Regions from separate parts of the Alteromonas sp. ABH4_452 genome, predicted to be linked through region 1. Evidence: predicted binding sites of a transcription regulator. Region 1 holds the regulator's gene; the other holds the start of a gene.

Region 1 (8,642 bases):
AGAGAAAGGAAACCCGCTCCCCCTTTTACTGTGTGATAGCCGCGAAAAATTGCGTTAAGCAAGTCCGCGTCTTCAGGATTGTTCTCAAGATCAACGAGCTGTTCTTGTAATTGTTCAAGTATCTCCCCAGCTTCTACTAGAAAGTCCTGTAATATTTCCTCGTCAACATCAAACGACATGCACCCGCTCCCCTAAAAACCTAAGCTAGACAGAAGATCATCTACATCATCTTGACCTGAAACGACGTCATCTCGTTTGTCAGCATCAATGATTGGGCCTTCTGCCTCTACACCATCAATCTTATCGGCCTTAACGCTGGAAGGTTTAGATTGTTCTGCACCGTCCCGTTCGCCAAACATAGTAAGCATGTTTACAAGGCTATCTTCGACTTCTTTAACCAAGTCGATAACGCGACGAATAACCTGTCCAGTCAAGTCTTGATAACCTTGTGCCATCAAAACTTCAGTAAGTAACTGTGTAAGTTTAGCCGACTGATTCGAACCGTCTTCCAACAATTCGTCTAAGTCTGCACATAAAACCTTAAACTCACCCAACTCGATTTGGCGGTTCATCAGCTTTTTCCACTCTGGCATAACCTTTTCGATCCGCTCCGATAGCAGTTCAGCGATGGGCATACTCGCCTCAACGGCATCCATAGTAGTATTAGCAGCTTTTTCGGTTTCTTCAATTACGTAGGTAAGGCGGGACTGGGCATCAGGGATATCGTCTGTAGCTAGATTTTTGATGCGGTCGTCTATTTGAAAGTTGTTTAATGCGTCGTGGAGTTGACGCGTTAACTTGCCTACTTCAGCGAATAGCTCAACGTTTTCTTTCATTGAGACGGCTTCAAGTAGTGCGTTAGCTGAAGCCTTGTCACCTTCTTCGAGAAAAGTGACAAGCTGCTTTGCTTCTTCTAACGATATTGGAACGTTTACATTCGTTGACATCCAGTAAACCTCATTTATCTGGTGAGCGTCTGGATCAACCTAAACGTTCGAATATTTTATCTAATTTTTCTTTAAGCGTTGCCGCGGTGAAAGGTTTAACGACGTAACCATTCACACCCGCTTGGGCGGCGGCAACGATCTGTTCCTTCTTCGCTTCGGCGGTCACCATAAGTACTGGCAAATGCTTAAGTTTGTCATCGGCTCTAATCGCGCGGAGCAAATCTATACCCTGCATACCAGGCATGTTCCAATCAGTAACAACAAAGTCGAAATCGCCTTGTTGTAACATAGGTAATGCAGTGCTTCCGTCATCCGCTTCCTGAATGTTGGCAAAACCCAAGTCTTTAAGCAGGTTTTTGATGATACGTCTCATGGTTGAAAAGTCATCGACCACGAGAATTTTCATGCTTTTGTCCAAAATAGCCTCCACTGAGGGGTTAATTGTTTTTAATTTCTATTCTTCGTCAGCTTGCCACGATTTCATTCGTGATTTGAGTTTTAACATGGCTTGACTATGAATTTGACTGACTCTCGACTCACTTACGTCGAGAACCTCGCCTATTTCTCTTAAGTTTAGTTCTTCATCATAGTAAAGTGAAAGAACAATCGCTTCTCGCTCGGGTAATGTCGTTATTGCATGGGCCAGCGCTTTTTGAAATGCGCCCTGCATTAAATCTTCTAACGGTGCATCACTGCCTCGACTTTGCTCGGTAGTGATCACATCTTCCGACACACCTAAATCTTCAATGCCGACCAACTTCCCGGCATTTACTTCATTGAGCATCTGGTGATAATCCTGCAAGCTCACATTAAGCTTGTCAGCAATATCGGAATCTCGTGCGTCGCGCCCGGTTTCACCTTCAACCTGAGATATCGCCTCTGTTATCGCGCGACCATTTCGGTGAACAGAACGTGGCGTCCAATCACCTTTGCGTATTTCGTCCAGCATGGCACCGCGAATGCGGATACCTGCGAAGGTTTCAAAGCTTGCGCCTTTTGACCCATCAAAGTTTCGAGCAGCCTCTAACAAACCAATCATGCCTGATTGGATAAGGTCATCAACAAGTACACTCGCAGGCAGGCGCGCCATCAAATGGTGCGCAATACGCTTAACCAGGGGCGCATGTCTTTCGACTAACTGCGATTTATCTGTTTGCTGTTGATAAGCGGCTGCCTTGCTGTTCAACGTTGACTTCCTACGGCTTTTTCTGCAACTAATTGTTCAATGAAAAATTCTAAGTGACCTCCAGGCTGCGCTGGAATAGGCCAAGTAAGCGCCCTGTTTGCTAGCTTGGTTATCGCTACGGCTGCAGGAGAGCCTGGAAAAGCATCAACAATAGCTGTTTGCTTACGCACAGCTTTGCGAATATTTTCGTCAAATGGCACCGTCGCCACTAATTCTAGTGCAACATCGAGAAAACGCCCTGTCACTTTGCTTAATTTGCTAAATAATTCCTGACCTTCTCGCACATCGCGAACCATATTGGCCACAACTTTAAAGCGAAAAACACCGTGCTCACGGTTAAGGATTTTTATCAGCGCATACGCATCAGTTAGTGATGTTGGCTCATCGCAAACCACCACCATGATATCTTGGGAGGCTTTAGAAAAGCTTAATACCATATCTGAAATGCCAGCAGCGGTGTCGACTATTAATACGTCTATTTGAGAACGCAGCTCGCTAAACGCTCTTATCAAGCCAGCGTGCTGTGTGGGTGAGAGTTCCGCCATTGACTGCGTACCAGATGTGGCGGGCGCAATCTTAATACCGTGGGGGCCTGTTACTAAAACCTCGTCCAACGTGCACTCGCCAGAGAGTACGTGAGATAGGTTTTTCTCAACTCGCAGGCCTAGCATCACATCTACGTTTGCAAGACCAAGGTCCGCGTCAAGAACCATTACACGCTTGCCCTGCTTCGCCATGGCGATAGCAGTGTTAAGCGTAATGTTTGTTTTACCGACGCCACCTTTACCACCGGTGACGGCGATTACTTTGATTAACCGTGATTGCTTCATTTTTCTTAAGCTACTCGCTTGATCGTCAATCATACTGCTTATGCTGTTTTAATTGCGTTGTTACTACTAGTATGATTCAAACCGTACTTTTTATAAAGCTTTGCAGCAGCGGAAACTAAAGATTTCGCTTCTGCAATCTTAATGTCTTCAGGCACTTTTTGACCATCGGTGACATAACTAACCGGTAGTTGGTATTCAACCGCTGCACTAAGTACCTCTCCTAAAGAGTAGCACTCATCTAACTTTGTGAAAATACAGCCACTTAGTTCAATATCGTCATACGCTTGAATGATTCTCTGCAAAGCCGGATATTGCGTATTGGCTTGCGCTACCAAATATTTTTTAACTTTTGGCATTTGGCCATTGTCGAACTGCTTAATTTGCTTAATTAATCGACTATCACGCTGACTAAAACCTGCTGTATCAATCAATACTAGTCGCTTATGACGAAGTTGGAACAATAAATCTGCTAGTTCTTCACTAGTTTGCGCTTTTCGCACAGTACAGCCAATAATTTTTCCGTATGTCGCTAGTTGCTCATAGGCTGCAATTCTATACGTATCAATAGTTATCATAGCTACCGATTCTGCACCGTATTTTTGCGCGTAGCGGGCGGCCAACTTTGCAACAGTGGTTGTTTTACCTGTACCAGTAGGCCCGACTAATGCAACGGCACCTTGTGAGCTTAGTATATCGTTTCCGGTAACATTTATGCGATTAGCCAATAGGTTAAGAAGATATACCCACGCGTCACGTTCGTTGTAATGAGCCGGTGTATAGCTAATCAGCTGAGTTGCTAGTGCACTACTCAAACCCATATCGGTTAATCGCGTGACCAAGTATTGATGAACAGGTTTTTGACGCTTGTTCTTCGCTTCCATTAGGTCTGCAACTTGATACTGCAATACGTCGCGAAGTGAAGCTAACTCTTCTTTGATTTGAGCTAGTTCAGCAGACTGGGATACAGGAGTTTCACCCATACTTGACGCTTGATGCTCAGGAAAAGTCTGTTGCTCGATAGCATCTTGTGCTGGTGATTGTGTTTCAAGGTCGTCGATAAACGCTTCTGAAAAATCTAAGTGAGATGCAATTTCGTTGGCGTGCTTAGCGTTCGCTGACATTGGCTGTGCTGGTTGTGCAGAACTGCCTGCAACTGGGTTTCCACCATGCTGCTTTTCCAGCAAGGCTTTTAAGCTATCAGGGCCATCGTCGCCAATAATTTCACTTAAGCTAGGCACAGCCTTTTGGCCAGGCGTTTTAGCAGCGGTCTGTGGTGTCGCCTTAGGCGTGAAAAGCTTAGCTTCAGGCTCTTTGTCGTAGGCTGCTACAAGCTCGATACCGTCAGCGACTTTGCGATTTGACATGATCACTGCATCACTGCCCAACTCAGCTTTAACTTGGCTTAGCGCCTCACGCATATCTTTGCCGAAGAAACGTCTAATTTTCATTGCAACCTCTCCAATCACCCAGTGTCAGATTATTGACCGACCGAACTGACTATTTTTATTTGTTTGTCGTCAGGCACTTCTTGGTATGAAAGAACATGCAGCCCAACAACAGAATACTTTAAGAAGCGAGACAGCACGGGTCGTAGCATGCCTGAGGTAAGGAGTACTGCAGGTTCTCCCTCTAACTCTTGCTGCTGACTGGCTTGCTGCAATGATTTCTGCAGCTTGTCTGCCAGACCTGGTTCTATACCAGCACCGTCTTCGCCACCTGCTTGAAGGGACTGGTGCAACATCTGTTCCAACTCTGGCGCCAAGGTTATGACAGGTATCTCTTTTGCCCCCTGAGTAATTTCCTGAACGATTAAACGTTTGAGTGCTATACGCACCGCAGACACCAATACATCTGGGTCTTGGCTCCGTGTGCCGTACTCGCTAAGCGTTTGCACGATGGTGCGCATATCGCGAATAGGCACGCCTTCAAATAGTAAGGTTTGCAGCACTTTCACAACGGTACTAAGCGGCAGAATATCGGGCACCAAACCTTCGACCAATTTAGGGTGCTGTTTGGCCAGCATATCTAGAAGCTGTTGCGCTTCTTCATGCCCAAGTAACTGATAGGCGTTATTGGAAAGTAACTGACTTAGATGAGTCGCAACAACCGTAGCGGCATCAACAACCGTGTATCCAAGCGTTTGCGCGTGCTCGCGCTTATTAGGCTTAATCCACACCGCATCTAGCCCGAAAGCAGGGTCTTTAGTAGCCCGCCCCTCTAGCTTGCCAAACACTTGCCCTGGGTTAATGGCAAGCTCTTCGTCGTGACTTATAACGGAATCGCCAATTGTGACGCCGAGCATAGCGATGGTATAAGTGTTAGGCTCTAAGTCTAGATTGTCGCGTATATGAACAGGTGGAATAAGGAAACCCAGCTCTTGCGATAGTTTCTTACGTACGCCTTTAATTCGTGTCAACAACTCACCACCTTGAGATTTATCAACAAGCGGAATTAAGCGATAGCCCACTTCTAAACCAATGGTATCCACCTGCTGAACGTCGTCCCATCCCAGCTCTTTAACTTCAGGTGCAACAGTTTCATCTTTTGAAATGTTCTCTGGCAATTGAGGTTCTTCAGCTTTCTTCTTAGCTTGAACTGTCTGCCAATATGCAAAGCCCGCAATCAAAAATGAAAAACCCAAGAATGCGATATGAGGCATACCCGGAATGATACCCATGACGAAAAGCACGCCTGATGCTATATAAAGCGCTTGATTATTTCCTAGCTGACCACGGATCTCTTTACCCATTTCTTGGGTTTCGTTTTCTCGAGTAACGATAATCGCCGTTGCTACAGAAAGTAGTAATGAAGGTATCTGCGCCACCAAACCATCACCAATGGTCAAAATAGTGTAGATCTCTATGGCATTGCCAAATGAAAGACCGTGCTGAATCATGCCTATGAATAAGCCGCCAACAATATTGATAAGCATGATAAAAAGGCCGGCAACCGCATCGCCTTTTACAAACTTTGATGCACCATCCATCGACCCGTAAAAGTCAGCCTCTGCGGTTATTTCTTCGCGACGCTGACGCGCCTGGTCTTGGTCGATATAGCCTGCATTAAGGTCGGCATCGATTGCCATCTGCTTACCTGGCATAGCATCTAACGTAAAGCGAGCACTTACTTCTGAAATACGTCCCGCACCTGCGGTTACTACCTTGAAGTTGATAATAAGAAGGATAGCGAAGACAACAATACCTACAGCATAGTTACCACCGATAACCACAGCACCGAAGGCTTCAATCACTTTACCTGCCGCATCTCCCCCTTCGTGGCCGTACAGTAATACAACCCGCGTAGACGCAACGTTAAGCGCCAAACGCAGAACTGTCGCTATTAGGAGCACAAGTGGGAAAATACCAAAATCCACAGGGCGTTGGGTGAGTACCGCTACCAAAATAATGACGAGAGAGAGCGCAATATTAAAGCTGAACAATACGTCGAGTAAAAACGGCGGCATGGGTAGTATTACCATTCCCATGATTGCCAAAAGGACAATAGGCGCGCCTAAACCACTGGTAAAATTTTGCAGCTGATTTTTATCGAATCGCTGAAGATAACCGGATAACTGCATGGCTGGGTGTCTCTCTATCAGAAAATTGACGCTTTATGTAAATCTTCAATAGAGTTTTCAACTAACGTGCCAGCTTTATACAAAGCGGCACTTACATACACCAATAGAGCTAAAAAATATGCGGAAGGTATAAATAGGCCCTCCAAAAAAACAGAAATATAGATACTTAGCGACGGTATTCTGGAGGGATAGGCAAATCTCGTTTAAGTGGTTTAGGACGCTTCCCCTTCCCTGCCCTATGTGCTTTAAGCTGATAAACATGTGCTAGCACCTGTGCTACCGCCATAAATAAGGCGTTCGGAATTTCATCGTCGACTTCTGTCGAATAAAAGATGGCACGAGCGAGCATAGGAGAAGGTATTAAGGGTACGTCATTGGCGGTAGCAATTTTTCTGATATGCATAGCCAATTCATCAGCCCCTTTTGCCACCACGACAGGTGCTCTTACACCCTGTTCGTCATACTTAATCGCTACTGAAAAGTGAGTCGGGTTAGTTACTACCACGTCTGCCTGTGGTACTTCCTGCATCATGCGCTTAGTTGCCGCCTGATACTGTAAGCGACGAATACGACCTTTTACCATAGGGTCGCCTTCCGCATTTTTCCGTTCGTCTTTAACCTCTTGCTTGGTCATTTTCATTTCTTTGTTGTGCTTATACATTTGATAAGGCACATCGATGAGTGCAATGGGGATCATGCCACATACTAGAATGAGAAATGCCCATTTAAGCATGTCGAGCGCGTGAAAGATGTTTCCCGGATATAGCTCCATATCTAAATGCAGTGCTTCATCTTCGAAGAACAAAAGCGCTCCTATGGCCATGCTGATGATAACCACAACTTTAGCGATGGATTTTAATAGCTCAACTAAGCCGTTCATGCCGAACATTCGCTTAAAGCCCTGAATTGGACTCATTTTGGAGCCCTTAGGCTTTGCACCTTCCCAGGTAAAATTAAAACCACCAAGTGCAATAGAGCCATAGATGCCGGCTATCATAGCTACCACCATATAAAGCAACACGGCAGGACCTACCGCTGAGAAAGCTTCACCCCATGCGCCAAACATGTGGGTGATATCATAGGTTTCGTCGCGAGAGAGAATAAACATTCGCTGGGTAAGTTTGAAAACAGATTCAGCAATCCAACTGCCCACAAACAAAAACATGAAGGCGCTGACAATAAGCACTAAAGTTGTGGATAGTTCACGGGAACGGGCCAGCTGCCCTTTTTTTCGGGCATCATCGAGTTTTTTCCCCGTGGGGTCTTCTGTTTTTTCGCTTGAATCTGCCATTTTTTCCTAACCACAAATGTTCAATAGTTCACACATAAACTGTTCGGCTCTAAACCATTGGGTTTCAAAGTGCGCAGTAAAGTTATCTAGCGTTATCCAGATAATCAGTAATCCCATTACCTGAGCAATGGAAAAACCAATACTAAAAATGTTTAGCTGCGGCGCAGCTTTGGTCATTACACCAAATGCTAAATTCACAATTAGTAGTGACACTATGGGCGCTAGAGACAAGGTTACTGCCGATATAAACATCCAACCTCCCCAATGAGCAATATCGCGAAACTGTTCACCTGTCCACCACGCTTCGCCTATGGGAAACGCCTCAAAGCTCATGACTATCATTTGGATCATGGACAGATGCCCATCCAAGGTCCAAAACAATAAGGTCGCTAATATTAGATAAAACTGACCAACTGCAGGTACGTTTATACCGTTTACGGGGTCAACAATAGACGCGAACCCCAAACCAGTTTGCATGGCTATGATTTGGCCTGCGAGCACGAAGGTATTGAGCACCATCATAGAAATAAAGCCAATAGCAATACCAATAAGCAGCTGCTGAATAACAATTAAAAATGTGCCCACATCCACCAAGTTTTCAATAGGTGATGGAGGCACTACTGGCATGATGATGAGCGTTAGCATTATACCCAGCAGGGCTCTTACCTGCGGGGGAATTGATTTTGCACTCAAGCCAATCATGGCCACGAACAAGCCGCTAATACGCATAAACGGCAGCAGCATGTCTGCTAGAAATTGATTGATGGTGGCGAGTTCGACTTCCACAGTTTTAGCCTTCTATCCCACAACC
Region 2 (4,740 bases), 350 kb from region 1:
CAGTGAAAACACCGAAAATGATGTACGCGCAAGGTTTTCTACAGCAGGTATTTGCTATCATCGCTAAGCATAAGCTGAGTGTTGATTTGGTTACCACGTCAGAAATCTCGGTATCTTTTACTCTTGATAACCCCGCGAACTCTGTAGCCCAGCGTTTGAATAAAGAGACTATTGCCGAGCTTGAAACTATCTGTGACGTTAAAGTAGAAAAAGGTTATGACCTTGTCACCGTTGTAGGTAATAACATGCAAACGGCTATTGGAGTTTCAAGTAAGATTCTATCTGCGGTTTCTGATTTTAACCTGCGCATGATTTGCTTTGGGGCTAACCCACACAACCTATCGTTCTTGGTTAACGAGACCGACAGTGATGACGTGGTTCGCAAGCTGCATTCGGCATTGTTTGAATAAGTATTAGGTTTACGTAAAGCGTAAAAAGAAACGGTCGCCTCAAGGCGACCGTTTTTTGTTTGTATTACTTGTAAGAGGCTAAACCTTAAACTGCCTGATAGACTGCTGTAGCTCTTCGGCAAGACGTGCCACTTCATGGCTAGATTCAGACGTTTGCTGTGCACCCGCTGTCGTCTCTTCAGCAATGCCCACAATGGTTTCAAGCTTTTCACTAATTTCTTGCGAGACTGTATTTTGTTCACGGGCTGACTGCTCAATTTGAGAGCTAACGTCATGAGCTTTGTGAACCGCATCAGTAATGATATCGAGCGCTTGCGTGGCTTTTTCGGTTTGTGCAACACAGGCGGCGGTTTGCTCTTTACCTTGGTCCATCACAGACACCGCTTTTTCAGCCCCAGCTTGAAGTACTTCAATCATGGCGTTGATTTCTTGTGTCGACTCCTGTGTGCGACTCGCGAGGGTTCTTACTTCATCTGCAACTACCGCAAAGCCTCGGCCTTGTTCACCGGCGCGTGCAGCCTCAATCGCGGCATTTAATGCAAGTAAGTTAGTTTGGTCGGCGACACCGCGAATAACATCAAGAATACCGCCAATGCTTGCGCTATCTTGGTGAAGCTTATTAATCACGTCGGCTGCTTCTTGAACATCCCGAGACAAGATCTCAATAGTGTTCTTGTTCTCTAACGAGATTTGGCGAACATTTTCAGCTTCGGCATCTGCATGACGAATTTGGCTAAGCGTATCTTCGGCATTTTGCACAACAAGCTGCGACGTTGAGTGCATTTCTGTTGTCGCCGTTGCGACTTGGCCAATTTGTGATTTCTGATCCTGAATAGAGTGGGTGGTTTGTGCCGTCACTGCCGACGTTTGTTCCGACGCTGCAGCTAGCTGCTCTGCGCGAACGTTAATGGCAGTAATCAGCTCTTTCAGGTTGCCAATTAGCGTATTGCAGTTTCTTGCTAGTAGCCCAAACTCGTCTTGCGCTGAATCGTCTAGGCGATGAGTAAGGTCACCTGATGACGCAACAGTAAGTAGTTCGTTTACGCGATAAAGCGGGCGTGTAATAGCGCGAACTGTGACGTAGCCAATGAAGGCTGCTACGGCAATAGAGATGAGAACAACAACAATAACAAAGGTGTTGCCTGTTGTAATAGCACCGTTCACCTGATTTTCTATATGAGATGCTTTCTTATCAGCAAGATTCAGCAGGTTTTCAAGTGCGACAACACCCTGCGTAATATTTGAATCAGATGCGTTAAGTGCTTGTTCAGCGTCATTTCTGCGCTCTAGTCGGTCGACATGAAGCTGCACAACGCCGTCGTTAGCTTTTATGGCGTTGATGGCGTCATTAACTAAGTCGTTAATATCATCAAGTGTACCTGAGTCATCACGACCCCCCGCAGCTTCAACCATTTCGCTTAGCTGGGTAACTACTTTTTCAACTACAAGGTCGACCTCGTTACCGAGCGTCTGTGAACGCACCAGTGTTTCGGTTTTAATGTACTCGTATGAAACAGTAAGAAGAGAGAGAAGCGAAGTTTCAAGTTGACCACCGATCTCAGCAGCACGTCTGAGGTTGGGATCGCGCTGAACCTCGTCTAGGTCTGAAAAATCCAGAAGGTAGGTAGAGGCATCGTCTGCGTTATCTTCAGCATCACCTAGTTTGTCTTGTATATTGTTTCGCAAGTCGAGGTACATTTGGTGATTTTTGTACATAGCCTCAACATTGGTAATATACGCATCATAAGATTCACGAACACTGTTTAGCGTGTTTCTAAGCTCTGGCTCATTACTAACGGCCTGCGCTAGCTTATTGTACTCATTTTCAAAGGTATCTTTGGCAGTGCCAAATGACGCTCTCTTGTCCTTAAGATCACTTAAATCTTCTTCGATATAGCTTTCGAAGGTAAGTCGACCCATATTTAGGAAGCTTGCTTTGAGTGCATTACTGCCTGCTACCGTGGGCAAGGCAACGTCGTTTACTTCCTCTGTTGCAGAGCCTATAGAATTGAGGTTATAAAGTGACACAACACTTATAACGATTAGAAGTGCGCTAATCGCTACAAACCCCCCGATTACGCGTGTGGCTACCGTTATTTTCATCGGAACTCCTGGATGAGTGTTTTTTATTTTTATCCCTAACGATATTACCCGCCTCAGCTAACAAAATATAGCACTTATAAAGTGATGCATGCTTGAATGCTGAGCAGGTAACGAAACATCATCGTTACTTTCACAAGTAAGTGTATCGGCTACAGTGACTTAATGTTTATTTTATTTAGCACTTAAGTCTAATTGTTATTACTGGTACAACCAGTTGAGGCAGGATAAGCTGACTCTTATTCGGACAAGTTTCATATCTGAAGACGTGAATATAACAATGATTCTACGCTGGTACGCTAACCAAAGTTGAGGTATCTAAATTCAATAGCGTCATACTTTGCCCCCATACATAGCCAGTATCTAACCCAACAAACTGCGAGTTGTTTGTCTGGCCTGAAAGGGCGGCCCAGTGTCCGAAAATAACTCGCTGGCTAGCTGTGAGCTTTGTATTGTCTACTTCAAACCAAGGCCTTAGGGTGCTAATAGCAGAATCAGAAACGGTACTGGGATGAGACTTGTTGTCAAAGTCGAGGGTGCCATCGGTATGAACAAACCGCATGCGCGTACACGCATTCACAATAAAGCGCAGTCGCTCGTCATCCTCGAGTTTATCTGACCAGTTGTCAGGTGTATTACCGTACATCTTTGAAAGAAAAGTGGCGTAATCAGCGGACTTAAGGATGTTGCTAACTTCATCACTAAGTGAAACGCACTCATCAATAGACCACTTAGGATAAAGTCCCGCGTGGACCATCACAGAGTTTTCATCTAATTTCATCGCTAGAGGAAACTGCCGCAACCAATCAACCAGTTCGTTTAAATCCGAAGCGTTAAGAAGCGGGTCTAATTTATCTGACTTTTTGGCTTTGCGAATATCGTTTACAACGGCAAGTAAGTGCAGGTCGTGGTTACCTAAAACACTATTAAACTGGCTGCCAAGAGATTTCAGAAAGCGCAATGTGCTAAGCGAATCTTCTCCTCTTGCAACCAAGTCACCGACAGCAAACAGCTTGTCGTTTGTCTCGTCAAATTCTACTTTATCCAATACGCGACGAAGACCGTCATAACAGCCCTGAATATCGCCAATGACGTAGGTGTTACCTTTAGACATAGAAACCTTAATGAAGAATGCTTGGAATGGCTAGGCGAAATACGTTTATAGGAACGCGAAAACGCTCACCGCTTTCTAGTTCCATTACATAGTAGCCTTCCATATTGCCAACCGGTGTGTCAATGACTGCGCCACTGGTATAGTCAAAATGTTCACCAGCTTTCATTATAGGCTGTTTTCCTACCACTCCATCACCTTCTACTTCTGACGTTTTACCGTTAGCGTCGGTTATCTTCCAATAGCGACTAAGCAGTTGGACGGTATGCTCACTATTGTTTTCAATAGTAATGTGGTAGGCAAACGCGAACTGCTTAGAATCTGAGGGCAGGTGGTCAGGAAGGTGACGGGTTTTCACCCGCACCTTTATATCAAGTACATCCATAGAGGAACTTATTGCTCTTGTTGGTGCTCTTTTGCCGATACAGCGTTAGCTATAGTGGCAAAGTCGTTAAGCGATAACACTTCTGCGCGAGAAGTTGGATCTAACCCTAACTCACGGATTTCTTCCTCACTTAAGCTGTCTTTCAGTGAGTTACGAATAGTTTTTCGGCGTTGATTAAAAGCCTGTGCACAAACGCGCTCAAGGGTATTTACTGATTCAACATCAACGGGTGGAGCTTGATGTGGAACTAGTTTTACAACGGCCGAGTCTACCTTCGGAGGTGGCTTGAAGGCACCTGGCGGAACATTCAAAACAGGGATCACGTGGCAATAGTACTGGGCCATTACTGAAAGCCTGCCGTAATTTTTAGATCCCGGTCCAGCAGCTAGTCGGTTCACCACCTCTTTTTGAAGCATAAAATGCATGTCTTCGATGCAATGAGCATGATCAAAAAGGTGGAACATTAGCGGCGTTGAAATGTTGTAAGGCAAGTTACCAAATACGCGAAGCTTCTTGTCTTTTATTGGCATTTCTTTGCATAGTGCGCCGAAATCCATCGTCATCGCGTCTTGTTCAATAACGGTTAGTTTTTCACCGTTAAATGGGTGGTGTCGCAGACGTTTGGCAAGGTCGCGGTCAAGTTCAATAACCGTTAGTGCGTCAACTTCTTCACAAACAGGGTCTGTTAATGCGCCTAAACCTGGTCCAATTTCTACCAAGTTTTGCTCATTTTT

Evidence for each region. The regulator FliA, encoded in region 1, starts transcription of late flagellar genes. The targets are predictions, from matches to a motif close to CTAAAGNTNNNNNNNNNNNNGCCGATA.
Region 2: a site for FliA is predicted at 2,657-2,683, ahead of ACYX4N_RS17640 (HAMP domain-containing methyl-accepting chemotaxis protein). Genes of this name have one in related genera too.

The regions. Positions count from the first base shown of each region.
Region 1 covers NZ_CM149973.1:3,749,444-3,758,085, forward strand. Annotated here, with positions in the region: gene ACYX4N_RS16115 (chemotaxis protein CheA) at 1-179, opposite strand, end outside; gene ACYX4N_RS16120 (protein phosphatase CheZ) at 192-947, opposite strand; gene cheY (chemotaxis response regulator CheY) at 982-1,365, opposite strand; gene ACYX4N_RS16130 (RNA polymerase sigma factor FliA) at 1,402-2,133, opposite strand; gene ACYX4N_RS16135 (MinD/ParA family protein) at 2,130-2,996, opposite strand; gene flhF (flagellar biosynthesis protein FlhF) at 3,002-4,411, opposite strand; gene flhA (flagellar biosynthesis protein FlhA) at 4,441-6,540, opposite strand; gene flhB (flagellar biosynthesis protein FlhB) at 6,707-7,831, opposite strand; gene fliR (flagellar biosynthetic protein FliR) at 7,838-8,617, opposite strand; gene fliQ (flagellar biosynthesis protein FliQ) at 8,630-8,642, opposite strand, start outside.
Region 2 covers NZ_CM149973.1:4,104,669-4,109,408, reverse strand. Annotated here, with positions in the region: gene lysC (lysine-sensitive aspartokinase 3) at 1-410, shown strand, start outside; gene ACYX4N_RS17640 (HAMP domain-containing methyl-accepting chemotaxis protein) at 489-2,513, opposite strand; gene ACYX4N_RS17635 (symmetrical bis(5'-nucleosyl)-tetraphosphatase) at 2,797-3,624, opposite strand; gene apaG (Co2+/Mg2+ efflux protein ApaG) at 3,632-4,006, opposite strand; gene rsmA (16S rRNA (adenine(1518)-N(6)/adenine(1519)-N(6))-dimethyltransferase RsmA) at 4,015-4,740, opposite strand, start outside.